DNA from 2 places in the Peribacillus sp. RS7 genome. Region 2 is predicted to be linked to the other one. Evidence: a T-box and tRNA genes for the amino acid it is inferred to sense, from the RefSeq annotation. Region 2 holds a T-box; the other holds one or more tRNA genes.
The links. A T-box is a leader RNA that pairs with one kind of tRNA and senses whether it is charged. The one in region 2 lies ahead of glyQ (glycine--tRNA ligase subunit alpha), so its partner is inferred to be a tRNA-Gly.
Positions count from the first base shown of each region.

Region 1: it has a tRNA-Gly gene. The T-box ahead of glyQ (glycine--tRNA ligase subunit alpha) is inferred to sense a tRNA for this amino acid. The anticodon was not compared.

Region 1 covers NZ_CP168135.1:3,018,474-3,033,660, forward strand. Annotated here, with positions in the region: gene ACDZ29_RS15170 (NADP-dependent oxidoreductase) at 538-1,566, shown strand; gene ACDZ29_RS15175 (YbjN domain-containing protein) at 2,026-2,439, shown strand; tRNA gene ACDZ29_RS15180 (tRNA-Gly) at 2,624-2,697, shown strand; gene ACDZ29_RS15185 (hypothetical protein) at 3,324-3,419, opposite strand; gene ACDZ29_RS15190 (B3/4 domain-containing protein) at 3,867-4,535, opposite strand; gene queG (tRNA epoxyqueuosine(34) reductase QueG) at 4,642-5,781, shown strand; gene ACDZ29_RS15200 (amidase domain-containing protein) at 5,979-6,836, shown strand; gene trmL (tRNA (uridine(34)/cytosine(34)/5-carboxymethylaminomethyluridine(34)-2'-O)-methyltransferase TrmL) at 6,904-7,392, shown strand; gene nfsA (oxygen-insensitive NADPH nitroreductase) at 7,478-8,227, shown strand; gene ACDZ29_RS15215 (ABC transporter ATP-binding protein) at 8,526-9,374, shown strand; gene ACDZ29_RS15220 (iron-hydroxamate ABC transporter substrate-binding protein) at 9,325-10,245, shown strand; gene ACDZ29_RS15225 (iron ABC transporter permease) at 10,313-11,323, shown strand; gene ACDZ29_RS15230 (iron ABC transporter permease) at 11,380-12,327, shown strand; gene ACDZ29_RS15235 (response regulator) at 12,413-13,360, opposite strand; gene ACDZ29_RS15240 (sensor histidine kinase) at 13,365-14,627, opposite strand; gene ACDZ29_RS15245 (glutaminase) at 15,013-15,187, shown strand, end outside.
Region 2 covers NZ_CP168135.1:207,939-223,125, reverse strand. Annotated here, with positions in the region: gene ACDZ29_RS01240 (nodulation protein NfeD) at 1-336, shown strand, start outside; gene floA (flotillin-like protein FloA) at 387-1,391, shown strand; gene ACDZ29_RS01230 (hypothetical protein) at 1,414-1,911, shown strand; gene yqfC (sporulation protein YqfC) at 2,038-2,322, shown strand; gene yqfD (sporulation protein YqfD) at 2,338-3,525, shown strand; gene ACDZ29_RS01215 (PhoH family protein) at 3,529-4,491, shown strand; gene ACDZ29_RS01210 (HD family phosphohydrolase) at 4,683-6,857, shown strand; gene ybeY (rRNA maturation RNase YbeY) at 6,854-7,330, shown strand; gene ACDZ29_RS01200 (diacylglycerol kinase family protein) at 7,308-7,685, shown strand; gene cdd (cytidine deaminase) at 7,724-8,131, shown strand; gene era (GTPase Era) at 8,115-9,044, shown strand; gene ACDZ29_RS01185 (YqzL family protein) at 9,144-9,287, shown strand; gene recO (DNA repair protein RecO) at 9,321-10,073, shown strand; T-box leader at 10,132-10,308, shown strand; gene glyQ (glycine--tRNA ligase subunit alpha) at 10,409-11,305, shown strand; gene glyS (glycine--tRNA ligase subunit beta) at 11,292-13,361, shown strand; gene ACDZ29_RS01165 (helix-turn-helix transcriptional regulator) at 13,524-14,162, shown strand; gene ACDZ29_RS01160 (pyruvate, water dikinase regulatory protein) at 14,149-15,000, shown strand.

The DNA of each region.
Region 1 (15,187 bases), 2.8 Mb from region 2:
AGTTTCTTAAACCAGTTCATAAGAAGAAGGGGCGGTACCCCTGTCAAGTGTACAATAAAAAAGAGTATTTCAAGCTGCGGCCTTTTCTCAGTATTCAATAGGGAAAAGGCCGTTGAATTTTTCTTGGAAGAGATCCATGTATTGTAGAATTCCGTATGTGAGAAGCAGCTCTCTATGTCATCCAAGTTTAATCAGGAATATATCCCTGACTGATCCATAATTCTTGTTTCATTTTACGGTCACTCTAAAATATGGACAGTATGTTATATAATGTAGACCAAAAATAAACGGTCTTCTTATTTGCTCAAAGGTTATTAACCATGCCTTTGTTCATTCAGCCATTATGCTCATGACCTTTATATGAATGAAAAACATGGGACATAATAGGTCATAGCAAGTTTAGGATATCCATTAAAGGCTACATAAAGAGTGTTATGGAAGCAATAGACAGTCATATCATATTCTTTGACCTGCGAACTTCATCAGTGATACGCTTCTTTTCGAAATTACGTATTCAAAACCAAGGAGGAACGAATGATGACACAAACCAAACAACAAATAATCACCCTGGCAAACCGTCCAAAAGGTATGCCTTCGAAAGGGGATTTTAACTTTGTTGAGAGTGAAGTTCCCACACCAAAGGCTAATGAAATTTTAGTACGTACACTATATTTATCTGTCGATCCCTATATGCGTGGCAGAATGCAAGATACCAAATCATATATTGCTCCATTTGAATTGAATAAGGTCATCACGGGTGGCGTTGTTGCTGAAGTTGTAGAGTCCAAATCGAATTCCTTCAAACAAGGGGATGTCGTTGTTGGGAATATCGACTGGGCAGAATATACAGTTGTCACTGAAAAGGAAATCAACGTGATTGATCCCAAGGTGGCTCCGGTCACAACTCATTTAGGGATTCTTGGAATGACCGGTTTAACTGCTTACTTTGGTTTGCTTGATATTGGTAAACCTCAAGAAGGTGAAACTGTAGTGGTTTCCGGGGCAGCTGGTGCTGTTGGTTCAGTAGTTGGACAAATCGCTAAGATTAAAGGTGCGAAGGTTGTTGGCATCGCTGGTTCAGATGAAAAACTTGAGTACTTAACGAAAGAGCTCGGATTTGATAGTGCCGTAAATTATAAAAAGGATAGTTTTGCGACAGATTTAGCTAAAGCTGTTCCCGATGGAGTGGATGTTTATTTCGATAATGTGGGCGGCGAGGTGTCCGATGCTGTTTTCACACTGTTGAATGCGAATGCCCGAATTCCATTATGCGGAGCGATTTCCTCGTATAATGCAGAAGGGAAAGATCTAGGACCGCGTCTGCAATCGGCGATGATCAAAACGAGTGCACTTATGAAAGGTTTCACAGTTGGAAATTATGCCGATAGATTCCAAGAGGGTGCGACGGATTTAGGAAAATGGCTCCAAGAAGGAAAGCTGAAGTATGAGGAAACGATTATTGAAGGGTTTGAAAACGTACCAGATGCATTTTTAGGTTTGTTTAAAGGAACGAACCTCGGTAAACAGCTTGTAAAAGTAGCGGAACCTGAATTCGCTAAACTATAAGGTTTATGGAAATACGTCGGAGGCAGGCCTTTGTTGTGATTCCTAAGCAGCTTATAATAAAAGCGGCCTTTTTTCGATATTCAATCGGGGAAAGGCCGTTTTCCTTTTCAAGTTAAAGATATAATGCCGGGTTGAGTTTCTCTGATCGGCCAGTACCTTAAGAGGGGGAGCTCGCTCAATTGCAGTAAGTTTTTGAAACCATGGCGATAACGGCAGATATAGGTCGATCAAAGAATCTCTTGAAATATCCAGGGGATTTTGGATTTTCAGAAAGCATTTTTAGCGGAGAAGCATATGGCATCAATCTTATCTATTCGAGGAGCCCTTTTTTGAACCATTCGTTAAATGGAGTGGTTCACTCTTGTGTGAAAAGGATGAAATTGGAATGTTTGTAGAAAACTCTGTAAAAATGGCAATTTTCATTATAAAATGTAAATACATAGAGAAAGGTGATGAACCATGTCAAACGTTGCTAAATTTCGTGATTTTTTAACTAGTGAGAAAATCTATATGAATGAGTTGAATGAAGATGGCACCACCTTTTTTAGAGCTGAGCAAAAGTTAAAGGACGGGTGGAAGGTCCTTTTAGTATTTGCATTCAATGAAGATGAAAATGTGGCGGACTTATTTTGCTTTAATGTCGCCGAGTTGAAGAATCCTGATAAGAAGCAGGATGTACATACACTGTTGAATGAATATAATGCTAATTTTAGGTATTCAAAGCTTTATGAAGAAAATGGGACGATTTCCATTAGGTATTCATCCTCCATCGAGGGGGATATCGTACCGGATCTCGCGTTCAGGAAGTTAATCATGCTGCTTGAGACGGCACAGCAGGTTTATCCGCGGTTAATGGAAGTCATATGGTCATAACATAATATAGGATGAAAAAGTTCTCTGAATCAGGGGACTTTTTAACATCTTTACTAAAGTGAATGAATATATTATCGTTACAATCCATTAATTTAAATTTTTTTAAAAAGAACTATTGCATTTTTTTAGATTAAACTATATAATAAATTTTGTTGGTAATTCGACAAAGTTCTACAAGGATTATGCGGGTGTAGTTTAGTGGTAAAACCTCAGCCTTCCAAGCTGATGATGAGGGTTCGATTCCCTTCACCCGCTCCAATACATACTCATAACGTAGGGTTTCGTTACCTGGAGAACGAAGCTTTGCGTTTAAATATTATAACTAGGATTCTACTGTTTACAGTGGAATTTTTTTATTGTCCAAAATTACCTGTATCCAGAAGGGGGGGCTATTTTGATGCAGCACACTCTTGTTCAAAGTGATTAACTACGGTAGTAGAATCAGTTTGAACAAGAGTGTGCTTTTTTTGTCCAAATAAACGTTTATTGAGACGGTGCTTATTGAATAAAAGGTATTTAAGGGAATATTTGTAATGCGATTACCCAATCTTGTAGTATTGATAATGAGAGTAAATATATTTCATGTTTTCGCGTAAATCCTGATCCTTTAATGGTTAGAGGAGAATTTCGGGAAGTTTGTTCAATGGATCCATTTTGAATTGTGAATATGGAGGGGGAAGCGAAAATGTCACTACTTTTAGAACCAATAGGTTTAATCCAAAATAATAGAGTTAATTTGGAAGATGATTATTGGGGAGAAGTGATTTCCGAGATAATTATGGATGGATCCAAATTCAAAGAAGATTGCCTGTTTGGATTAGAACAATTTTCACATATTGAAGTCATATTTTATATGAATAAAGTGGAACCTGACAAAATTCAGTTCAATGCCAATGGCATCCAAAACCCTCTACTTTTAACAATTCACATCTTGATACACCAAGCTGATTTGGCCTTGCTTTGGCCCTTTGAGAAAAGATACCTACCTTTGGCCAATCAGTTCGATTTCTTGGATGCCTAGGCTAAAGATAACTGTGAGGGCTTTGGGGACACAGTTATCTTTAGCCCAATGGAACGCCAGTATTGGATATTAAACCTTATATGTCTGAATTTGGCCCGATTGGCCAAGTGAAACAACCCAATTGGTCAAAAGAGGTAATGAAAACTATTATAGTAATGGTTAACAAAATGAGCAGCAATAAAAAAAACGTGCATATTTTTTTATTGCTGCTCATTTTTTCTTATTTGGTAATGGTATGAAATTAATTTCAAGTAGCTATTTCAATCATTCTTATATGCTCTTCCATTCAGGAATCATAATACTCCTTTTTCGGGGACGAGAGGGTTAATAAAAGGATACTAGTTAGTTCCTTGGAAATTATGAAAAGACCCCTTCCGATTGTGGAAAGGGTTCCGTTCAATTTTGATTATCCTTCTACAATCGAGTAAGTCCCTTCACCACCGTGGATTTCAAGGAACATGTCCATCAAAGATTTCGTTAGCTGATGGGCTTCAGTGATTGGAGTCTTGGGTTGTAAATAAATGATTTGGATGGCCCTTTTCGTCTCTTCGGTGACTTTCGTTCGTTCTGAATCAACGTATGGACTTCCGAATGCTCCATCATGATCGGCTGATGTAATCATATTTTCCATGGAATTCAAGCGGCCGTTCAAACCGTCATAACCATCTGTTCCCTCGCCAATCTTAATCGAGATGTCACCCGCTAATTTATCCGCATCATAAATGCCGATAGGAACTTCATATAAAAGGGAGAAGAAGTTATTCAAATCGATGGCTGAATGGATGGGTGTCAAGTAATTCTGTTTTTTAACGCGGCGGTAAAGGGCTTCCACGGATGGGCGATACCGTGACGGGTTGGTTCCTGTGGTCTTGAAAATCTCTCGCCACTCTTTAATGCCGGAAAAGTCGGTCAACTCCTTTTCTTCAAGGTCGAAAAAAAGAGCCTCCTGAAATAATTGAAGTCTTCCTTTCACCATTTGCGGGGAGGGACCTACTTCGATGTTTTCATATGTAATGATCCCAACTTTGAATTCAGGGATTTTGCTGCTAAGATTAGCCGATATGGTAATTTCCAAGACGTTACACCTCCAAAAATGATTGGAATTAGTTTATCATAGATAGCAATGGTTTGAAATGAATACAAGCTTCGATGGGAATACTGAATGAACGTAGGTGATTAATATGGATATGAATACATTCAAGCAAGAAGTGATTTTATATAGTAAAGAGATCGGCATCGATAAAATCGGGTTTACATCGGCCACGGCGTTTACCGAATTGAAAGGTCGGCTGGTACGTCAACAGGAACTGGATTATCAGTCAGGGTTTGAAGAAGCAGATATAGAAAAAAGGGTCAGGCCTGAATTGATATTCGATAAACCGCAATCCATCATTTCGATTGCGCTTGCGTATCCTTCGAAATTGAAGGATGCTCCGCAAAGTACAAAAGGTGAGCGGCGCGGGATTTTTTGTCGGGCTTCGTGGGGAACGGATTACCATACCGTCCTTCGGAATAAATTGCAGTTACTTGAGGATTTCATTAAAGATAAAGTGCCGGGGGCAGTGGCGAAGTCAATGGTTGATACGGGAGAATTATCAGATCGGGCTGTTGCTGAGCGGGCAGGAATTGGCTGGAGTGCAAAAAACAGTATGATCATCACTCCGGAATACGGGTCTTATGTCTACTTGGGAGACATGATCACCAACCTGCCATTTGAACCGGATCAACCGATGGAAGATCAATGCGGGACATGCAATAAATGTGTCGATGTTTGCCCGACAGGTGCGCTCGTTCAGGGTGGTCAGCTGAATTCCAAGCGTTGCATTGCGTTCTTAACGCAGACAAAGGGTTTCCTACCGGATGAGTTCAGGACGAAAATAGGCAATCGTTTGTATGGATGTGATACATGTCAGACCGTATGCCCCAAAAACAAAGGAATGGATTTTCATCTTCATGAAGAGATGGAACCCGACCCCGAGTTAGCGAAACCGCTGTTGAAACCTCTGCTTACGATTTCAAATCGGGAATTCAAAGAGACATACGGCCATGTATCTGGCTCTTGGCGCGGTAAAAAACCAATCCAACGAAATGCCATTTTAGCATTGGCCCACTTCAAAGATGAAACGGCATTGCCTGAATTGATCCAGGTCATGAAGGATGATCCGCGGCCCGTCATACGGGGAACGGCAGCCTGGGCAGTTGGTAAAATTGGTCGGGAGCAGGCCGTTTCCATACTGGAAGAAGCACGAATGAAGGAAACGGATGAAGAGGTACTGGCGGAAATAGAAAAAGGACTTCGGTTTACCTTGGAAACAAAATGATATGTAAGACGTAGCAGCCCCGTTAATATTAACGGGGCTGCTTTTTTGCTTAAGATATTCCGAGTTCCTTCAAGGAAACCTTCTATAATATTTATAAGATTCGAAAGGGTTGAAACCCTACATTTTATGAAGTTGTGTTTTTGTCCATGCCCTTATACATACACATTAGCATAGATGGTAAGAAGGAGGGCATGAACTTGAGGAATCAATTGCAACGCCTTTTACAAGAAAGAGTGGAGTTTTATACTTCCGATAATCAGGAACGGAGTGAAAGGAAGTTACATCTGAAAAAGGATTTGATGAGGAACCGTGCTGCGGAAATTGTTCGGGTGAATGCTGCTGGCAAGGTTCATTCGAAGAGAAAGGAAGACATGGATACTGTCCTGACTTATCATGTGCACCTGCAATATTTATTGAAACAGGAGGATTCATTTTATATAGAAGAAGAAATGGAAGAACGGGAGGCTCGGTTTCGAAATGGGTATATAGTGGATGAACGTGAGCTGTTTCCCACCATTGAAACGGAAGAGGTACCGCCAGAATCTGAACCAAATGCAGATCGTCTCGCATATAAGTACGATCGGATGAAGGCCGTCCAATATGCCGAGCGTTGGTGGAACGAATTCAATCCTGCTTATAATAAATTCACTGATGATTGTACGAATTACATTTCACAATGTTTACATGCGGGAGGAATCCCGATGTGGGGGGCGCCGAACAAAAATAAGGGCTGGTGGATAAGAGGGAAAAGCTGGAGTTACACATGGACGACGGCCCATTCTTTATATCATCTGCTTAAAGCCGGGAATGCCATCAGGACAAAGCAGGTGAAGACGGCCAAGGAATTGAATTTGGGTGATATCCTCTGTATAGATTTCGAAGGGGATGGGCGGTTTGATCATAACTTGATCGTAACGGCGAAGGATCAGGATGGGATGCCGCTTGTGAATGCCCATACGATGAACAGCCGTCACCGGTATTGGACGTATGAGGATTCGACTAGGTATACACCGAATATCGTTTATAAATTCTTTGCGATGTTGGATGGAAGGTGATTGGTTTTTAGTCTTTTTTGTTTAATGCTATAATTAAGGTGAAGTTTAAACTAGAGGTGAAAATGAAGTGTCAATACATGTAGTTTTATATCAACCACAGATTCCAGCAAATACAGGCAATATCGCAAGAACATGTGCAGGGACGGATACGTCTTTACATCTCATTCGTCCGCTCGGTTTCTCAACGGATGACAAACAGCTCAAAAGGGCCGGGCTCGATTACTGGGAGAATGTAAAGATTCATTATTATGATTCGTTGGAAGAGTTCTATGAAAAGAATGCCGGCGGTGAATTTTATTACTTAACGAAATTCGGGGAGCAGCCGCATTCCAGCTTCGATTACAGTGATCAAGACAGTGAGATATACTTCATTTTTGGCCGTGAAACGACAGGTCTCCCGAAAGAGCTGATCCAGGAAAATATGGATAGGTGCCTAAGGATTCCAATGACGGATAAAGTACGTTCCCTTAATCTTTCGAACACGGCTGCCATCTTGGTTTATGAAGCATTGAGACAGCAAAATTACCGTGAATTGGATTTGAAAACAAAAGATTGAGTTTCATTACTGCATACTGTCATCGGGGTAGATTCAGCCCCGATGATGGTTGTTTCATTTTACATATTGAATAGGGGTGGGAGCTTTGAATCATATTATTGAGAAGATTTTAGATCACCGTTCCATTCGTTCTTTTGAGGACAAGCTATTGTCTGAGGAGCAAATCAATACGATTGTGGAATGTGCCCAGGCTGCATCGACTTCAAGTTACATTCAAGCGTATTCAATCATAGGGGTATCAGATCCGGAAAAGAAAGCCAAGCTTGCTGAACTTGCTGGACCACAATCTTATGTAGAGAAGAATGGGCATCTATTCGTCTTTTGTGCTGATTTATATCGTCAGGATATGGTTTCCGAAATGGAAAACACGGACCTGACTGAATCGATTGAAAGTACGGAGAAATTCATGGTTGCCTGTATTGATGCTGCTCTAGCGGCTCAAAATGCAGCGCTGGCCGCAGAATCGATGGATCTTGGCATTTGCTATATCGGCGGGATCCGCAATAATCTCCCGGAAGTGTCAGAGATTTTGAATATACCTCATCGGGTCATTCCGTTATTCGCCCTAGTGGTCGGATATCCGAAAAACCGTTCTGATAAAAAGCCGCGTTTGCCGCAGTCCAATATCTATCATGAAAATGGATATCAGGAGGATAAGCAGGAATACCTCGGACAGCTTGAAGAGTATAATGAAACGATCTCGAGTTATTACGAGCGTCGGACTAAAGGTAAACGAAAAGACACCTGGACCGAGCAAATGGCTGCCATGCTTGGAAAGAAAAGCAGGTTATACATGAAAGATTATGTGGAGAAGCAAGGGTTTAAGAAACATTGATCGATGAAATGACCTTTTAGGAGTATTCTTTCCGTTCCCATAAGGGACATTTACCAAAATCCTGAACATGAGCCAAACAATAAAGATCCCGGAAATATTTCCGGGATCTTTATTGTTTTCATTTGTCGCTAAAAACGGGTTCAGCTCAATAATCCTATCAGAATTGCTCCTTATATACCCATGAAATAACTATTGACAATATATTTAGATAGAATTATAGTAAATAAGTAATGGATAATGATAATCATTTTCATTTAAGTTTTTACTTACCTATTTTTCAATAAATGGAGGTTAAAAAATGGTTCGCCTATATACAGAGAATTTAAATATTGGTTATGGTGAACGTTTGATTGTAAAAGATCTCAGTGTGGAAATTCCAGATAAAAAAATCACAACGATCATCGGTTCAAATGGATGTGGGAAATCCACACTTTTGAAAGCGACCACCCGGATCATTCCAAATCAATCAGGTATGGTTGTTTTAGATGGGATGAATATCTCAAAAGAGAGCACTAAGATCCTTGCAAGAAAAATGGCCATACTTCCGCAGACACCCGAGAGTGCAAGCGGATTGACAGTTGGCGAGCTCGTATCATATGGGCGCTTTCCCTATCAAAAAGGTTTTGGGCGTCTAACCCAAAAAGACTATGATGTGATTGATTGGGCACTTGAAGTGACCGGCACGAAAGACTTTAAGTTCCGTCCGGTGGATGCTCTCTCAGGAGGTCAGCGCCAGCGTGTTTGGATTGCCATGGCCCTTGCCCAGGAAACGGAAATCATCTTCCTTGATGAGCCGACCACCTATTTGGATATGGCGCATCAGCTAGAGGTTTTAGAACTCTTACAGAGGCTGAATGTAGAACAGGAACGTACGATTGTCATGGTTCTTCATGATTTAAACCAAGCTGCTCGCTTTGCCGACTATATCATTGCCTTAAAAGACGGGGAAATAGTCAAAGCGGGAGATTGTGAAGAAGTCATCACTCATGAAGTGTTAAAGGAAGTCTTCCATATTGATGCGGTTATCGGACGAGATCAACGAACGAACAAACCAATGTGCAGTACATACAATTTACTAAAAGGAGATTTGACAACAAATGAAAAAGATAATGATCCCATTTATACTGCTGTTAGTGTTAATTATTAGTGCTTGTGGTAACGAGGCAACCGAAAAAGAAAAAAGCTCCACTTCCAAAAAGGAAAAATCAGGAACCATCACTTACCAATCTGAAAATGGCCCTGTTGAAGTTCCGGCAGATCCAAAGCGTGTTGTCGTTCTATCTACTTTCGCAGGTAACGTAATGGCTTTGGATGTTAACCTTGTAGGGGTTGATTCCTGGTCTAAAATGAACCCGAATTTTAAAGAATTAAAAGATGTCGAAGAAGTGACGGACGAAAACCTGGAAAAGATCATCGAGTTGGATCCGGATTTAATCATTGGTTTATCAACGATTAAAAATGTCGATAAGTTAAGTGAAATTGCCCCAACCGTAACGTATACATACGGAAAAGTGGACTATTTAACACAGCACATAGAAATTGGTAAGCTTTTGAATAAAGAAAAAGAAGCCCAAACTTGGGTGGATGATTTCAAAAAACGTGCAAAAGCGACCGGTGAAGACATTAAAGCTAAAATCGGTGAAGATACTACCGTTTCGGTATTCGAAAAGTTTGACAAACAGTTCTATGTATTTGGCGATAATTGGGGTCGTGGAACGGAAATCCTTTATCAGGAAATGAAATTGGCCATGCCTGAAAAAGTAAAAGAAGCGGCGTTGAAAGATGGTTACTTCGCTTTATCTTTAGAAGTTCTGGCAGACTATGCTGGTGATTATGTGATTTTGAGTAATAATAAAGATGAGGACAATTCATTCCAACAAACAGATACGTATAAAAACATTCCTGCTGTAAAAAACAATCAACTCTTTGAAGCTAATGCGAAAGAATTCTACTTCAATGATCCTATAACATTAGAATACCAATTAGACTTCTTTTCAAAAAGTTTTCTTGGAAAATAATACAGCGAGGGAGAGGGATTCCAATTCCTCTCCTTTTATTCTATAAAAAAAGAGATGAGAGAGACAGATGACTAATGAAAATCAACGTTTCATCCCATTTATATGTAAACTGATGATAGGGATTGCTGTATTCATAGGCATGTTCATTATTTCCATGGCATTTGGTGCGGCTGATGTTACCGTAAGAGATGTCTGGCAAGCACTGACATCAAATGCTACCGGTGAAAAGATTTCAATCATTCGGGAAATCCGGTTCCCTCGTGAAGTGGGGGCAATCTTTGTTGGTGCAGCACTTGCCGTTTCTGGTGCCATCATGCAGGGGATGACTAGGAATCCACTTGCCGATCCGGGGTTGCTTGGATTGACGGCAGGAGCCAATGCGGGTCTGGCCATTACTTTGGCATTTATTCCAACAGCTAATAACTTAGGGATCATGACTGCGTGTTTTATAGGTTCCGCTGTGGGGGCAACCATGGTTTTCGGGATAGGTGCGATGAAAAAGGGAGGATTTTCTCCTTTACGGATCGTATTGGCTGGTGCAGCAGTCTCTGCATTCCTATTTGCCGTTTCGGAAGGTGTCGGGATTTATTTCAAAGTATCAAAAGATGTTTCGATGTGGACTGCAGGCGGGAATATCGGAACATCATGGAATCAGCTTCGTGTAATCGTCCCGTTCATTTTAATAGGCATCCTGATCTCCTTTCTCTTTTCCAGACAGCTCACCATACTTAGCTTAAGTGAAGAGGTGGCGGTAGGATTAGGTCAAAAGACAACACAAATAAAGGCGGTACTCTTCGTAGTCATCATTCTCCTGGCTGGTGCTGCCGTTGCGCTTGTTGGGAATATGGTATTCATCGGGTTAATGGTTCCCCATATGGTTCGGGCTATCGTGGGTACGGATTATCGATTCATCCTGCCTATGTCCGCGATTTTAGGGGCCACTTTCATGTTGCTTGCCGATACGATCGGACGTACTATCAATTCTCCATATGAAACGCCTGTGGTAGCGGTTGTTGCGATGATAGGTTTACCTTTCTTCCTCCTAATCGTGCGTAAAGGAGGTAAAGCATTTTCATGATCCAGTCAGCATTAGTCAAAAAACAGCGATGGATATTAGGTGCATTATCCGCACTCATTATCATTACGATCATTATTGGGACGTGTTCGGGATATTCGAATCTTTCTTTTGGGCGACTGATTCCTACGCTTTTCGGGCAAGGGACGTTTAAAGAGGAATTCATATTATTTTCCGTCCGATTACCAAGAATCATCATTACCCTTTTAGCAGGTATGGCCCTTGCACTGTCGGGAGCCATTCTACAGGGAATCACACGCAATGATTTAGCCGATCCCGGAATCATCGGAATCAACTCAGGAGCTGGTGTAGCCATTGCCGCTTTCTTTCTGTTTTTCCCGATTGACGCAGGTTCATTTGTTTATATGATTCCACTTGTCGCTTTTATCGGCGCGTTACTGACGGCCTGTTTAATATATATACTCTCATTTAAAAGAAGGGTCGGTCTTGAACCAGTTCGGTTAGTACTGATCGGGGTTGGTTTTTCAATGGCGCTTTCAGGCCTGATGATTGTCCTCATTTCATCGGCAGAACGGGCAAAAGTCGATTTCATCGCAAAATGGTTGGCGGGGAATATTTGGGGCACGGATTGGCCCTTCATTTGGGCGGTTCTACCATGGTTAATCGTCCTTATCCCATTCACTTTATATAAAGCAAATCGGTTGAATCTGCTTGGTTTAAGTGAACCGGTCGCAATTGGAGTGGGTGTATCGATTGAAAAGGAACGGATCGTATTGCTAATAACTGCTGTCGCACTGGCCGCAGCTGCCGTTTCCGTTACAGGCGGAATTGCATTCATTGGACTCATGGCTCCGCATATAGCAAAATCATTGGTAGGACCTCGAAATCAATTATTCATTCCAGTTGCCATTTTAATCGGTGGATGGCTATTGTTGCTTGCCGATACGATAGGCCGTAATATTATTGAACCCGAAGGGATTCCTGCAGGTATCATGGTTGCATTGATCGGTGCTCCTTATTTCATGTATTTATTGCTGAAAAAATAAGAACGTAGCTAAAATCCCTTGAAATTTTTCAGGGGATTTTATCCTTTTTGAGTACTTCCGTGGTTTTTTTGTGATTATTCATGGATTATCTATATCTAATTATTTCATCTGGATTCAAGCGTTTCGCTTCGAAAAAGAATACTTGAATAAACTTTTTTGTATTTACTCGGGTAGGAGTAAGAACTATTGTAGAATCATTTTGCAGTTCTTTCATCTTTTGGCGAACGACTGTGAAATCAAAAAATTTAGAAGCGTAATTTTCAAACTTTGGATTTGAAAAATCCGTTAAACCGAGCGAAGCAAAATGATTCAGCGATTGGTTGATGGTTCTGCGTATTCGCTGTTCGGCAGCTTTTATTTCACGATTAATATCAGCCTGCACAGCTGATGTTCCGAGCTTTTTCTTTGTGATTTCCACAAAGATATCTTTAAGGGTCGGGAAATGCTGTTTAAAAGTAAAAGTCCGTTCATACATAAATAAATATTGAAGCATTTCCATTAAATCTTTTGCCCCATTTTCTCCAACGATTCCTAATTCCGATAAAAGAAATTCGCCCACTTCTTTTATACTGTTCTCATTGAAATTATTTGATTTAGCAACTTTTGGCTGTTCAAAACTCAATACACTATTTAAAGAGGCTTGGATATTAGTGATCGATCTTTCCAAATGGATACGTTCCATAACTTTTCGAATGACCGTTAATATTTCAATACGATTGATTGGTTTAGTAATATAATAATCAATTCCGAGCGAGTATGCTTCACCAATTAGCTCCTTGGATTCAACCTGTGAAATCATTATTATTTTTCCATTAAATGTATTTTTTATATGACGGAGAGTCTCAATGCCATCTCGAATGGGCATTAATAAATCAATGAATAATATATCAATTTGTTTTAAATTCAAAATATGTCCTTCTAATAAACTTCCATCTTCCGCTTCCTCCACCACTTCTCCTAAATCTTCGTTCTCAATGATTTGGCTTAAGTTTGAACGTATAGCACAATCGTCATCTGTTATAAAAAAACGCATGAAATCATCCTCTCTGAATCAACTTATGAATTGGTAACTTTATTGAAAAAAGGGCCCCGTTAAGCTTATTTTCAAATAGGATGTCCCCCCCCAGTTCTTTCACGACTTCATTAACATATGAGAGTCCAATCCCTGTTGAAGGTGTTCCGTATTGATCATATTTTGAAGTGAATCCAGGTTTAAATATAACGGTCTGATATTTTTGAGGGATACCAGGTCCATTATCAGCCACTTTAAATTCTACATTGTCGCAAATTTCACACAAACTTAAACGAATGATTCCCTTTTCTTTAATTGCTTCCACTGCATTAGCGACTAAATTATTGAAAAGAGATAATACGGTATATACATGATAATGTGAATGGTTATTTCCATCCAATGAGTATTCAAATTGAATATCCTTTCCAAGTGATAAGGCATATTTTTCATTAATTCGGATAATTAAATGAAAGAGTTCAGCAGCATTCATATAATCTTTAAAACTCTCATTGGAGATCAATTTAGATAGACCAGCAAAAATTCGTTGATTATCCTTCTTAACTTCATGCATTTCACCCGCGATACGCAAAGCCTTTTGACTATATTGCTGTGCAGGAACATCAGGTTGCTTTTCCCTTTTTTCCAGTTCTTTTAAATCACGATACAAATCATACGATTTCTTTGTAATATTCTCTGCATTTTTTAATGTTTTTTTTAAATGAATCGTTTCCTCATATAAATTTGAAATGAGCATCAGCATATGTTCATTTTGTTTTCTGATTTGCTTTTCTCGTGATTGTGCTTCATAAAGTTTCATCATATTAAAAAAGCTTAAAACGATAAAACTGTGGCCGAATGCGATCACGATCATCTCATTTAGTGAACCTAACGTAATCGTTGTTTCTAATACAATATATTGAAAGAATAATTCTACAGAGTCGGACAATATTTCGATAATGAGACCAATAAACCCAATAACTAAAGATCGGTTTTGAAAGCGGTGTATTTTCACTAAAGAAAAAAGAAAGGAATAGGTGAAATAAAAGAAAAAACTAGGATATTGGACTTGGAAAGAAGAAGTCCAGGAAAAATTATCATGCATGAAAAAGTCTATTAGGATTCGAAATACCACAACCATTGTTCCTGTCAAGATGCCTGAAAAAATGGCAGGTGTTTTCTGTAATAATAGTAAAAAGAAGAAAAGTGCAGGCGGACCAAAACTTATTCGAAACGTTTCATTTAAAGGATAAAAACTCAATTCGCCTGCTAATGGTACTGTTAACAACATCAGAACAAGGATATTGACCTCTTTTTTCATTAACGTACTGAGATTCAAGTCGTCACCTCCCAATTTGTTTAAAAAATCAGTATACAGTTTCATTGGCTTCAATACAACGCTTACTTTGTTCCTGATTAAACGGCTTAGTACCAATTATGGCAAAACCAATCTGTTTTTCTATCAACAAATAATGGTAACAGTTGATGTGAATTAATCACGTTTTTTTTTGTGGATTTTTATTTTTTAGAATTTGTAGGTTTTCGTATGTTTATGTAGTTCCCATTTTAAAATTAAAGGCAGATAGAAATATTTTGAAAGCGCTTAACGATTTTCATTGTGTTTTCAGCAAATCCAATAAAGTAAGCACAAACAACTAATGAGGTGGAAGAATGTGATTGAAGAATTGTCAAAAGAGTATGACATTCACGTTAATAGCCAAAAGCAAGCCTGCTTAGATGAATGGGTGGCACACTACAGATCCTATGCAACAGAAGGACAAACCGCCAATTATATACCGGCATTGAGCAATATACACTTATCGCAATTAGGTATCTGCATACTAGAGCCAG
Region 2 (15,187 bases):
ACGATATCCTTGCTAATTGCGGTCACCGTATCCATTTTGGTATTCATCCTACTTGTAAAGGTGTTTGGAAAACAAATGAAATTTTTCAGGAAAATGATATTAACCGATGCAACAAAAACGGAACAAGGGTATGTCAGCAATCCGAATAGAGTTGATTTATTAGGTGTGGAAGGGAAGGCCATGACAGATTTGAGGCCTTCGGGAACAGCTTTGATCAAAGATGAAAGAGTGGATGTCGTGACTGAAGGAAGCTTTATTTCCAAAGGTTCGTCAATCATGATCGTTAAAGTTGAAGGATCTAGGGTGGTCGTCCGGGAAATTCCGGATTCGAATTAACATTAAAAGATACAGGAAGGATGAATCATTAAGTGATAACTTCAGGAACGATATTTATTGTACTGGCAGTGATTGCTGCCATCATCGTATTGGCAGTGTTTTTCACATTCGTACCAGTAATGTTATGGATTTCCGCTTTGGCGGCAGGAGTCAAAATCAGTATATTTACATTAGTTGGGATGAGGCTTCGCCGTGTTATACCAAGCAGGGTTGTTAATCCCCTTATCAAGGCCCATAAGGCTGGAATCAATGTTTCAACGAATCAATTGGAGAGCCATTACCTTGCAGGGGGTAATGTCGATCGCGTAGTGAATGCTTTAATTGCTGCAGAACGTGCCAATATCGTCTTACCTTTCGAACGGGGTGCAGCTATTGACCTGGCAGGTCGTGATGTTCTTCAAGCCGTTCAAATGAGCGTTAACCCGAAAGTGATCGAAACTCCGTTCATCTCTGGTGTAGCGATGAATGGGATTGAAGTAAAAGCGAAGGCAAGGATTACGGTTCGTGCCAATATTGAACGTCTAGTCGGTGGTGCCGGTGAAGAGACGATCATTGCCCGTGTAGGTGAAGGGATCGTATCGACGATCGGTGCTTCTAAAATGCATACGGATGTACTGGAGCATCCCGATTTGATTTCTAGAACGGTTTTATCAAAAGGGTTGGATTCTGGAACGGCATTCGAAATTCTTTCCATTGACATCGCTGAAGTGGATATCGGGAAAAATATCGGGGCCATATTACAGACGGATCAAGCCGAGGCAGATAAGAAAATAGCCCAGGCGAAGGCCGAAGAACGGCGTGCAATGGCTGTTGCACTTGAACAGGAAATGGTTGCCCGTGTTCAGGAAATGCGAGCGAAGGTTGTTCAGTCCGAAGCGGAAGTTCCGTTGGCCATGGCCGATGCACTGAAAAGCGGGAATCTTGGAGTGATGGATTATATGAATATCCAAAATATCACGGCCGATACGGATATGCGCGGTTCCATCAGTAAAATATCCGAAAATCCAAAGGATAACAATAATATCAACAACAATAACAATAACAATAATAATTAGGTCAGGGAAGGGAGGTCTTTAAATGGGAGATTTTATTGATTTCTTTCTCAAGAACCCATTCCTTATCGTTGTCTTGATCGGTATCTTAACGTCCATGTTAGGAAAGAAAAAGCAGCAAAATGATGATCCAAACACGCCTCCGAAAAAGAAATGGCAGGAGGTCATGCGGGAGCTTCAGGGCGAAATGTCACAAGGGGAACAGCAGCAAAGGCCTGCCCCTGCTCCCGTAAGGAAAGTAGATCAGCAGGCAACACAGGCTTTTGAAGTAATCGATGAGACGAAGAACGAAGCGAACAAAAGGATTGCGGAGCTTAGACGGCTTCAGCAGAAGTACGATCAAGAGCGTTTATATCAAAAAGCGAAGGCAGATCAAATTACATCAGCGATATCTGATAATAACAGTCCGGTCTATCGCAAAGGACCGTCTTTTGGGAAAAAGCAGCTGATTGATGGCATCATCATGTCAGAAGTGCTGGGACCGCCAAGGGCGAAGCGAAGTCTTCAGCGGTCCAGAAGGTAATTCGGCACCCCGGGCCTTTTTCAGCCTGTCCTTGATGCATGAAAAAAATAGACTTTCATTCCCTTATAATTTTGTGCTAGAACCCTCTTTCATTTCATACATTGAGATGAAAGGGGGTTCTTTTTTATGGCACGCAATTGGGGAAAAAAAGTGAAACAGCTTATGACCAAAACAATGGACCTTCCGCAAGATGTCATGATGGACCTGCCGCGAATTACTATGATCGGTCAATTACATATTTATATTGAAAACCATCGTGGCTTATTGGCTTTTACAGACAGCGAAGTACGATTGATGCTGAAAAATGGGCAGTTGCTGATAAAGGGAAACGCCTTTGTCATAAAGACGATTTTGCCGGAAGAAATCATGCTCGAAGGCAAAATTGACAAGGTTTATTTTATCAATGAATGATCCCGGGAGGTCTCCATGAAAAACCAATGGACAAACTATTATACAGGCTATGTAAAAGTGAAAGCTTATGGCAAAGGTGCAGAACGGCTGATAAATATGCTGACGAGAAGGGGGCTTCATATCTGGGAAGTGAAGCGCGTCGGCAGCGAGGCCCTGATTTTCCATATGGATGTCAGGGATATCCCTAAACTCCGTCAGGTCATGCGAAAGAGCGATTGTAAAGTAAAGTTCATGCAGGGAAAGGGTTTCCCTTTCCTAATGAAGAGGATTATGAAAAACAGCGGGTTTTTAGTGGGTCTGATCGCTTTCCTGCTTTGCATATTTGTACTTTCCAATATGGTATGGGGCATCGAGGTGCAAGATGCCAAGCCAGCAACCGAGCATGCCATCCGAAAAGAATTGGACAAGATGGGTGTGAAGATCGGTAAAGTGCAATTCTTTGTTGATGATGTGGATACGATTCAGCGTAAGCTGTCGGACCGGATTGGTGCATTGACATGGGTAGGGGTAGAGCTAAAGGGAACGACATACCATTTCCGGGTGGTTGAAAAACGGCAGCCTAAAGAGGTCGAGAAAACATCTCCACAAAATTTGGTGGCTTCCAAAAAAGCGATCATCACTGATATGTTCGTTGAAAAAGGACAATCTATAGTTAATGTGAATGATTATGTAGGAAAAGGACAGCTTCTTGTTTCAGGACTTATTGGAAAAGAGGACAAACAGGAAATTGTATCAGCACAGGGAGTAATAAAAGGGAAAACGTGGTATAAAGCGAAAGTGGATGTGCCGTTAAAAACTAAGTTTTCTGTTTTTAACGGAAATGAAACGAGCAGGCACTTTTTGAAAATGGGGGACTTCTCCCTGCCTGTTTGGGGATTCAAGGACCCAGGTTATGAAAAACAGGTAAAAGAAACGACAGTGAGGCCGTTTCACTTTCTTCAATGGGAACTGCCCATTTCCTATAAACAGGTGACCTTAAGGAGCAAGGAAGATATAGTTCGAAGTTATACGGAGGAAGAGGCGGTGAAGGAAGGCAGGAAAATGGCTAAAGCGGAATTGAAAAAGCATTTAGACGAGGAAGATGAAATCGTCGAAGAAAAAATTTTGCACGAAAGCATGGAGAATGGTAAAGTTAAATTATCTATACATTACCAAGTTATTGAAGATATAGCGATTGGACAGCCAATCATTCAAGGAGACTAACGAATGGCAGATGATGTGAAAGTAATTAAGTTGGAAATAGAATCACCTAATGAAGCGATCGCTTTATTGGGCAATGGAGATTCAAATGTAAAAGTGCTTGAAGAGGAGCTTGGGATCTCCGTCATTACCCGGGGTGAAGCGGTGAGTGTTGCCGGGGATATCGAGCGGGTAACGATGGGGCAGGATATCCTTAAGGCACTATTGACAGTGATTAGAAAAGGAATTGCAATCAGTTCCAGAGATGTGCTTTATGCGATTGAATTGGCTAGGAAAGGCACATTGGAGTATTTCGGAGAATTATATGATGAGGAAATCGCTAAAACGGCTAAGGGGAAATCCATTAAAGTCAAAACTATCGGCCAGAGATACTATATCCAGGCAATAAAGAAACAAGACCTGGTATTTGGAATTGGGCCTGCCGGTACAGGGAAGACCTATCTTGCTGTGGTGATGGCAATCAATGCATTGAAAAATGGACATGTTAAACGGATCATCCTGACACGGCCTGCCGTCGAAGCGGGCGAAAGCCTCGGTTTTCTGCCTGGTGATCTGAAAGAAAAGGTAGATCCTTATCTACGTCCGCTGTATGACGCTCTCCATGACCTTCTTGGGATGGAACAGACCCAAAGGATGATAGAACGCGGAACGATCGAAATAGCTCCTCTGGCTTATATGAGGGGCCGTACGCTTGAAGATGCCTTTGTCATATTGGATGAAGCCCAAAATACGACAGAAGCCCAAATGAAGATGTTTTTGACCCGGCTAGGTTTCGAATCGAAAATGGTTATTACGGGAGACCGGACCCAAATAGACCTTCCAAAAGGCATGAAGTCAGGTCTGGTCCGGGTAGAAGAGATTTTGAAGAATATTAAAGGCCTTTCCTTTGTTTATTTTGAACAAAGTGATGTAGTGAGGCATCCGCTTGTCGCCAAAATCATTACTGCTTACGAGCAGGCGAAGTCATAAGAAAAAATCCGCCATTTTCAATCGGCGGATTTTTCGTGATGTGTCGAAATGACCTATCATTTTGGTGAAAAAGTGGATATGGATCGAAAGAAGCTTTACATTTATTAATACGAGGTGAAAATTTATATGAAAACTGTTATGATTTTACATATCTAGAATAATAAACATCATTTTTTTTAGGAGGACCTTCCTTGAATCGTATCCAGAAATTTTTCACTCAAATAAAAGGGCTGTTGGTCCATCGTTTTTTTCAAGTGCTATTGTTTATCATACTTGGTTTGATAGCTTATGGGTTAATGTTCTCCAACGTAAAGCCGGAAAGGGTCCAGGTAGAGCTTTTTAAGCCTGCGGAACAAACAATCCGTTCAACCAAGACCGTGGAAGATACCTATAAGACGGAACAGGAAAAAGAAGAGATTTCAAAACAGGTGGCCGATGTTTATTCTTTAAAAAAAGAATATGCCAAAAATAAAGTCGACTTGATTTCATCCATTTTCGATTCAGCGATTGAGGTGAATAAAGAAACGGACCCCGATGAAGATCATAAAGAAGATGAGGGAAAAGAAGATAAAAAAGGGACCGTAAAGACGGATGCTCAAAAAGTTTCCATATTAAAAGAAAAATTGACCGATGAAGTCAATAAAGATATTGAGGAATCCGTTTTTCTTGCTTTAGTGCAGGCGGATGAAGATGAGTTGAAAATTGCGAAGGATTCAACCATTACTGCCGTGAATAATGTGATGAGCTCCCGGATCGCTGCCAGTGACGTTGAAAATGCCAAGAAAAAGGTTGTAGAGGAATTGGGCTATATGAGCATCAATAGCGATATGAAAAAAGCCTCCAATTCCCTTGCCCGTACGGCAATCATTCAGAATGTGTTTTTCGATAAGGACAAAACCGAGGAACAGCGAAGGAAAGCGGTCGAGAGCGTGGAGCCGATCAGGATCCTCCAAGGACAGATCATCGTTGAAGAAAATCAGTTAGTGGACAGGGATGTATATAGGCAGCTGGAATTGGCAGGCTTTTTAAATACCGAGTCTACCATCTACCCGTATATCGGCCTGCTGCTATTCATATTTCTGACCATTGCCGCTTTTTATTACTTTTTCCACTTTTCCATTTCAAAAAAGGACAACAAGTACAATCAGTTATTGATCTTCAGTCTTGTCTTTATCCTTTCAATGGCTACCATGAAAACGGTCAGCATTCTGGCAGACCTTAAAAATTCGAATTTGGAATACATTTTCCCGGGTGCCATGGCGGCGATGCTCATCAAGATATTATTGAATGATAAGTTAGCGGTAGCCATGATCATATTGTTAGGTTCGTATGGTACGATTATATTTAATGGTGATACACCTGGAAATCTGGATTTCTCGATGGGGCTTTATATCATTTTCGGGGGATTGACGGCAATCATCATCTTATCAAGACCCAATTTCAAATCAAAGGTGTTGGTAGCAGGGCTGCTATTGTCCTTAATCAATATCGCATTTGTTTTTTCTCTCATTTTTATTATGGACGGCCATTATACTAGAATGGAGTATTTATATTATGCTGCTGCTGCCATAGGTTCCGGAGTGGGTTCAGCCGTTTTGACAATGGGGCTGTTGCCGTTTTTCGAGGCTGGTTTCGGGATTTTATCATCTATTAAGCTTATCGAGCTTGCGAATCCCAATCATCCGTTACTGCGGAAGATCTTGATTGAGGCTCCTGGGACTTATCATCACAGTGTAATGGTCGCCAATTTGGCGGAATCTGCATGTGAAGCCATCGGGTCGAATGGATTGCTGGCAAGGGTCGGCAGTTATTATCATGATATCGGTAAAACGAAGCGGCCGCATTTCTTCATCGAAAACCAGATGAATGAGGAGAATCCGCATGATCGGCTCCAGCCGGAAACGAGCAGGGATATCATCATTGCCCATGCTGTAGATGGCGGGGAGATGCTGCGCAGTCAAAAATTCCCGAAAGAGATTGTGGATATTGCAGAGCAGCATCACGGGACCACTTTATTGAAATTTTTCTACCATAAGGCAAAAAAACAGGATGAAGCCACACTGGAAGCAGCTTACCGATACCCCGGGCCAAGGGCGATAATGAAGGAAGTAGCTGTCATAGGCATTGCCGATAGTGTGGAAGCTGCAGTGAGATCGATGCAGCACCCAACGCCAGAGAAAATTGAAGAACTGGTAAGTTTCATCATTCAGGATAGGATTCAAGATGGTCAATTTGATGAATGTGACATTACTATGAGAGAATTGAGTATCGTTAAGCATTCCTTATGTGAATCGCTGAATGGTATCTTCCACTCCAGGATTGAATATCCGGAGACGGATAAATTAGGACAGAAGGTGAAAGAATGATTTTAGCTATCGATTTAATGGATGAAACGAACGAAGTAACTGAAGAAGCCCAGCGACTTGTTGAAAGCATTTTGCAATTTGCTGCAAAAAATGAAAACATTGAAAAAGATACCGAGCTGTCTGTTACATTTGTAGACAATGAGAGAATTCGGGAAATCAATAAAGAATATCGTCACAAAGATTCAGCTACCGATGTCATTTCTTTTGCACTTGAAGAAATGGGAGAAGATGAAGTGGAAATTGTCGGGGCGGAAATGCCACGCATGTTAGGCGATATCATCATTTCAATTGAACGCACGAAAGAGCAGGCTGAAGAATATGGTCATTCTTTTGACCGTGAACTTGGATTTTTAGCGCTGCATGGTTTTCTTCATTTATTGGGATTCGACCACATGAATGAAGATGATGAAAAAGTGATGTTCACTAAACAAAAGGAGATCTTGGAAGAATATGGACTTTCAAGAGAAGGGTAAAAAAAGGTATCCTCTATTAAAAAGTTTCTCTTTTGCCTGTCAGGGAATTTTGGAGGCTGTTCGAACGGAACGCAATATTAAGATTCATTTCGCGTTAACGGCAATCGTCGTATTCTTTGGCTGGTACTTCTCGTTGAATGGGATGGAATGGCTTTTCATTTTGGCAGCCATTGCCGGTACGATTACGTTAGAGCTCGTTAATTCAGCGATTGAAAGGGTAGTTGACTTGGTGACGGATCAAATCCATCCCCTTGCCAAGCAGGCAAAAGATATTGCAGCCGGAGCTGTATTCATATATGCTATATTTTCTATAATAGTTGGATTGATTATCTTTTTGCCTAAGTTTGGCCTGTAGGTTGCCGAATGGTACTCAATTTGAAAGGAAGATGTGAATTGAATACGAATGAATTGATTGTGGAAGCTAAAAAAGCAAGGGAAAAAGCATATGTGCCTTATTCCAAATTTAAAGTGGGGGCAGCCCTTTTAACCGCTGATGGGAAGGTCTATCATGGTTGTAATATAGAAAATGCTGCATACAGCATGTGTAATTGCGCCGAAAGGACCGCTTTATTCAGCGCTTATGCCCATGACGATAAAAAATTCACTAAACTTGCAGTCGTGGCAGATACCGATGGTCCCGTTTCTCCATGCGGGGCGTGCAGGCAGGTTATTTCAGAACTGTGCGAACAGGATATGCCGGTTGTTTTGACCAACTTAAATGGGGATATAAAAGAACTAACAGTAAAGGAATTGCTTCCAGGAGCTTTTTCACCGGAGGATTTAAATGGAAAAATTATTTGATGATACACAAGTAAAAGGTTACAAATCTGGTTTCATTTCGATTATTGGACGACCTAATGTTGGAAAAAGTACGTTTCTTAATCGTGTCATCGGTCAAAAGATCGCCATTATGAGTGATAAACCGCAAACTACAAGAAATAAGGTTCAGGGTGTACTAACACAAAACGATTCACAAATGATTTTCATTGATACACCCGGCATTCATAAACCAAAGCATAAGCTTGGTGACTTCATGATGAAAGTGGCAACGAATACATTGAAAGAAGTCGATTTGATTCTCTTCATGATCAATGCGACTGAAGGGTACGGACGCGGTGATGAGTTTATCATCGAAAAACTTCAATCCGTAAAAACGCCTGTTTTCCTGGTTGTAAACAAAATCGATGCGATGCATCCAGATGATTTACTTCCGATCATTGAGAAATACCAACAGCTTTACCCTTTTGCGGCAGTCGTTCCGATTTCTGCGCTTGAAGGAAATAACGTCGAGACATTGCTTGCACAAATCAAGGAACACTTGCCTGAAGGTCCCCAGTTTTATCCAGCCGATCAAGTGACCGATCACCCGGAACGTTTTATCATTTCCGAATTGGTCCGCGAGAAGGTGCTGCACCTGACACGTGAAGAAATTCCGCATTCAGTGGCTGTTGTCATCGATTCAATTAAAAAAATGGATAACAGCGATACAATTAATGTCATGGCGACGATCGTTGTCGAACGTGATTCACAAAAAGGCATCGTCATCGGAAAGCAAGGGAAAATGCTTAAAGAAGTCGGCAGCCGTGCCAGAGTGGACATCGAAAACTTATTGGGCTCGAAAGTTTTCTTGGAACTGTGGGTAAAGGTACAGAAGGATTGGCGTAACAAAGCCAGCCAGCTTCGTGATTATGGTTTCAATGAGAGCGAGTATTAATTAACAAAATTTACGCGTCATGAAAGTTTGGAAAACGGTCAAGCTAATCATATGGTCGGATATTCATATTGCTAGTTAAAAATGAAAGGTGGGCTTTATATGTTGGATTTTACCTGGGAATTATTTAGTGAAACAGGTAATGTGGACACCTATTTGCTGTTTAAGGAGATAGAAGTCGAGAGACAGGAAAGACACTTGGTATTGAATGATGAGCTAGCAGAAATTGATTTTCCTGTTTCATAGGTTAGTCTTGGCGAGCATGGGTGGTGTCTTGGTATGCTCCAAAAATGTGAGGGCATTGTCATAAGGCGAACTGCATATGGAGAAAATAACAAAATCATTACTATATATACCCGTGAGCTAGGAAAAATTGGCGTTATGGCGAGGGGAGCCAGTAAACCTAACAGCAGGCTTTCTGCCGTCACACAGCTTTTTTGCTCCGGGTATTTTCTTATAACCACATCAACCGGACTCGGAAGTCTTCAGCAAGGCGAAATGGTCGATTCACTCCGTTTCATTAGGGAGGATCTTTTTGCCACTGCTTATGCCTCGTATATTGTTGAATTGCTTGATAAAAGCGTCGAGGATAAGAAACCGAATCCATATTTGTATGAATTGCTTTCGCAAACCTTGCATTACATAAACGAGGAATATGACGCAGAGGTTTTGAAATTCATTTTTGAAATGAAGATGCTGCCCGTCAATGGGATTAACCCAGTGCTGAATCAGTGTGCCGTATGTGGTGAAACGGAAGGGGAATTCTCCTTTTCGCTTCGGGAAGCGGGCTTTATCTGTCACCGCTGTCTAGGGAAAGACCCTTATCATTATAAAATTTCACCTGCAGCCGTCAAATTGCTGCGGATCTTTTATTATTTCGATTTATCAAGGCTCGGAAACATTTCCGTCAAGCCTGAAACGAAAAAAGAACTACAGAAAATCATCGATGCTTATTATGAGGAATATTCTGGTCTGCATTTGAAATCAAAAAAGTTCCTGAAACAGATTGATACGATGAAAGATATGTTTTAGGATCTGACCTATTGACATTCCATGCTAGTTTGTATAAAATTCTAATCATCAAATTAAGAAGATTGCGTTGATGGAAAAGAGTATCTGTCATTCTCCATAAAAAGCGAACCCGGGACGGTGGAAGCCGGGATATGGATTTACAGGGAAGGGCGTTTCCGGAGCATGTTGCTTTGAAAAGAGGCCGTTTTATAAACGGCAATTAGGGTGGAACCGCGGGTATACTCTCGTCCCTATGCATTTCGCATAGGGACGGGAGTTTTTTGTTTGCCGAAATGTGAATGGGTTCCGAACCTTTAATTTTCAAAGAGCCGTTTTAAATAACCTGGAGGTGTACGATGAATATTCAAAATATGATTTTAACGTTACAAAAGCATTGGTCTGAACAAGGCTGTATATTAATGAATGCTTATGATGTCGAGAAAGGGGCAGGAACGATGAGCCCATACACGTTCCTGAGAGCCATTGGACCTGAGCCATGGAGCGTTGCTTACGTGGAGCCATCCCGCCGTCCGGCTGACGGTCGTTATGGTGAGAATCCTAATCGACTGTATCAGCATCATCAGTTCCAAGTGATCATGAAACCCTCGCCTGACAATATCCAAGAGTTATATTTGGATTCCCTGCGTGCATTGGGGATTAATCCGCTTGAGCATGATATTCGCTTTGTGGAGGACAATTGGGAAAACCCATCACTAGGGTGTGCTGGTCTTGGTTGGGAAGTTTGGCTAGATGGAATGGAAATTACGCAATTTACATATTTCCAACAAGTGGGTGGCCTTGAATGTAAACCGGTTTCCGTGGAAATTACATACGGGATCGAACGTCTCGCCTCTTACATTCAAGATAAGGAAAACGTATTTGACCTAGAATGGACAGAAGGATTCACAGTTCGGGATATATTTGGACAGCCGGAATACGAACATTCAAAATATACATTTGAAACCTCCGACCTTGATATGCTGTTTCAACTTTTCACAATGTATGAAAAGGAAGCGCATCGCCAAATGGAAGAAGGGCTTGTACATCCTGCATATGATTATGTTTTGAAATGTTCACATACATTCAACCTTTTGGATGCGAAAGGTGCCATCTCGGTGACGGAAAGAACTGGATATATTGCCCGGTGCCGTAACCTAGCGCGTAAGGTTGCCAAAACCTTCTATGAAGAGCGGGAAAAATTAGGCTTCCCGATTCTTAAAGTGAAAGGGGAGAATACAAATGAGCAAGCGTGATTTGTTATTGGAAATTGGATTGGAAGAGCTGCCAGCCCGTTTTGTGACAGCATCCATGAAACAGTTGTCTGATAAAGTGCAGCAATGGCTAACGGAAAAAGCGATTGATTTCGGAACGGTTGAAGCCTTTTCCACACCAAGACGTTTGGCTATATTGGTGAAAGACGTGGAAGAATCACAAAAGGATATCGAAGAAGAAGCAAAAGGACCGGCTAAGAAAATCGCTGTGGACAGCGAAGGTAACTGGTCTAAAGCCGCATTGGGATTCGTCAGGGGCCAAGGCATGACTTCAGAGGATATTTATTTTAAAGAACTCAAGGGTGTGGAATATGCCCATGTGAATAAATTCATAAAAGGACAGCAGACTGTTCAGCTTTTATCCGAGCTGCAGGAAATCATCAGTGGTATGACGTTCCCGAAAAATATGCGCTGGGCCAATCAAGAGCTCCGCTTCGTCCGTCCGATTAAATGGCTGATTGCCTTATTCGGGAATGACGTAGTGCCATTTAGCATCGCTGATGTGGAAACGGGCCGTGAAACAAAGGGACACCGTTTCTTGGGCGATAGCTCAATCATCGAGCAGCCGGATCAGTACGAAGAAACGTTAAAAGAACAATTTGTAATGGCTGATCCAGATAAACGCCGACAAGTTATTTTAGATCAGATTAAAGGGCTTGAGCAAGAAAAGGGCTGGATCATCCCAGTCGATGAAGAACTGCTTGAAGAAGTGAATAATTTGGTAGAGTATCCAACGGTGTTATTTGGACAATTTGAGGAAGAATTCCTTGAGCTTCCAGCAGAGGTATTAATCACATCAATGAAGGAACACCAACGTTATTTCCCTGTTAAAGATCAGGACGGGAAGCTGCTTGCTTTCTTTGTAACCGTACGTAACGGGGACGATCGCCATTTGGATAAGGTTTCTAAAGGAAATGAAAAAGTCTTGCGAGCCCGCCTATCGGATGCAGCATTCTTCTATAAGGAAGATCAGAAAAAAGGGATTTCGGAAGCTTTGAAAAAGTTGGACAGCATCGTTTATCATGAAGAAATTGGTACATTGGCCGAGAAAGCTGCCCGGGTAACTGCAGTGACCGGTGCCCTTGCTGATGCTTTGAATTTAAAGGCAGAAAAAGAAATGGCGCTTCGTACAGCAGAAATTGCCAAGTTCGATTTGGTGAGTCATATGGTTTATGAATTCCCTGAATTGCAAGGGTATATGGGTGAAAAATATGCGCTCCTAAAAGGAGAAGCCAAGGAAGTGGCCGCGGCTATCAATGAACACTATATGCCAAGGCATGCAGATGACAATGTGCCGCCTTCAGTCATTGGAGCGGTTGTGAGTTTAGCTGAAAAAATTGATACTCTTGCTTCATTCTTCGCTATTGGCGTTATTCCGACAGGTTCCCAGGATCCATACGCTTTAAGAAGGCAGGCGAGCGGTGTCGTTCAAATTCTAGCTGAGAAGAAATGGAATATCTCTTTAGAGGAGCTTATTGTTTTGGGCCTTAAAGGACTTGAATCAAAAGGCATCTTAAAACGTGAACTTGAGGAAGTTAAAGCGGATATGTTCACATTCTTTAAAGCCCGTGTCAAACACCTGTTGCAAGAACAGCAAATCCGTTACGATTTGATTGACGCAGTTCTGTTCAATGAGATCGGTTATATCCATTCCATCGTGGAACGGGCACATGTCTTGGATGCTAAAAAAGACGAAGAAGGCTTTAAAGAAAGCCTGGAAGCTTTGAGTCGCGTCATGAACATTGCAGTAAAATGTGACAATAAAGTGACGGTCGACCCTAGTGCCTTTGAAAATGATCAAGAAACAACGCTATACGAAAAATTCCAAAAAGTTGCCATGCGTTATACTGAATCTAAAGACGAGAATGAGCGCTTTGAACTGCTTGTTTCGCTCCAAACGGAAATAGAGTCATATTTCGAGAATACAATGGTCATGGCAGATGATGAAGCAATCCGTAATAACCGTTTATCCCTTATGAAGGAAATCAGTGATTTGGTTGCAGGCTTTGCTGCCATGAATAAAATTATCCTTTCATAATTGAAAGGGTGTATGGAAATCGGAAACACTTTAAATAAGGGTTTCCGATTTCTTAAAAAGATAAATGGTCAATAAATAGGACAAACATGCCCTTATTAAATAATTTAGTATATAATTATTAAATGAATAACTTTTGTTACTTTACTCTGCGAAAGCAGTGGGGTGGTGATTATAATCCAACTGAATAAGCGTCAGGAACATATTTTACAAATTGTAAAAGAGAACGGACCGATTACTGGAGAACATATTGCCGATAGATTGAACCTTACCAGGGCGACCCTTCGTCCAGATCTAGCCATATTAACGATGGCAGGTTTTCTGGATGCCAGGCCGCGGGTGGGGTATTTCTATACAGGTAGGTCAGGAACACAGCTTTTGACCGACAGCCTTAACCATCTTTATGTACGAGACTACCAATCGATCCCTGTCGTTGTTGACGAGGGCATTTCCGTATATGATGCAATCGTCATGATGTTTTTAGAAGATGTCGGGACCATGTTCGTCGTCGATAAGCATGCATTGCTTGTCGGTGTCTTATCAAGGAAAGACTTGTTGCGTGCAAGTATTGGGAAACAAGAGCTTAACTCCATTCCAGTCAATATCATCATGACCAGGATGCCCAATATTACAATGTGTTCAAAAGAAGACCTTTTGATTGATGTTGCCAAAAAATTGATAGATAAACAAATCGACTCATTACCGGTCGTCAAAGACACAGAAAAAGGCTATGAAGTAATTGGAAGAATTACAAAAACCAATATAACGAAAGCATTCGTAGCTTTGGCTGATGAAGGCTATTAGGGGGCTTGCAAAAGGAATGACGGAGAAAATGAACGGTTCTATTATATATGTTGTATCGGATTCAGTAGGGGAAACAGCGGAATTGGTTACAAAAGCAGCTGCAAGCCAGTTCTCGGGATCAGCTTTTTCCATTAAGCGAATCCCGTATATTGAAGATGAACAAAACGTGGATGAAGTGATTTCACTGGCTAAATTGGATGGGGCGATCATTGCTTACACCCTTGTGAAGCCAGCTATTAGAGCGTATATGAAAGCACAGGTCGAAAAAGAAAACCTGTCTGCTTATGACATTTTAGGGCCGCTCATGGACATACTTCAGGAAAGGGCACCAAAAGGCCCGCTTAATGAGCCTGGTCTGGTAAGAAAACTGGATGATGATTATTTCAAGCGTGTCGAAGCCATTGAATTTGCGGTAAAATATGATGATGGACGTGACCCTCGAGGCATTTTACGTGCTGATATCGTCCTTGTGGGTGTCTCACGCACTTCAAAAACACCATTATCACAGTATTTAGCCCATAAACGCTATAAGGTGGCGAATGTACCTCTAGTGCCTGAGGTGGAACCTCCAGAAGAGCTGTTCCTGGTACCTCCTGAAAAATGCATTGGTCTAAAGATCAGTCCGGAAAAGCTGAATCATATTCGCAAAGAACGATTAAAGTCACTCGGGCTCAATGATCATGCGATTTACGCAAATGTTGAGCGTATAAAAGAAGAATTGACATACTTTGATAAAATCATATCAAGATTGAACTGTCCAATTATTGATGTGACCAATAAAGCTGTTGAAGAAACAGCCAATTTGATTATCAATATACTTCAAAACAAAGATCGTTGACCCTTATATTAAGGCAAACAAAATGTGAGCTAGACACTTTAAGTGTCGGCTCACATTTTAATGCAAAGGTCAAAAAAGGGAATATAAAGAATAAGTTGAAAATAATTACATATAATTCCTCTTGGTTTCCAAATGCTAACCGTTGATTTGCATGAAAACATAATCGGAATTTAAATGTTGGCATCTT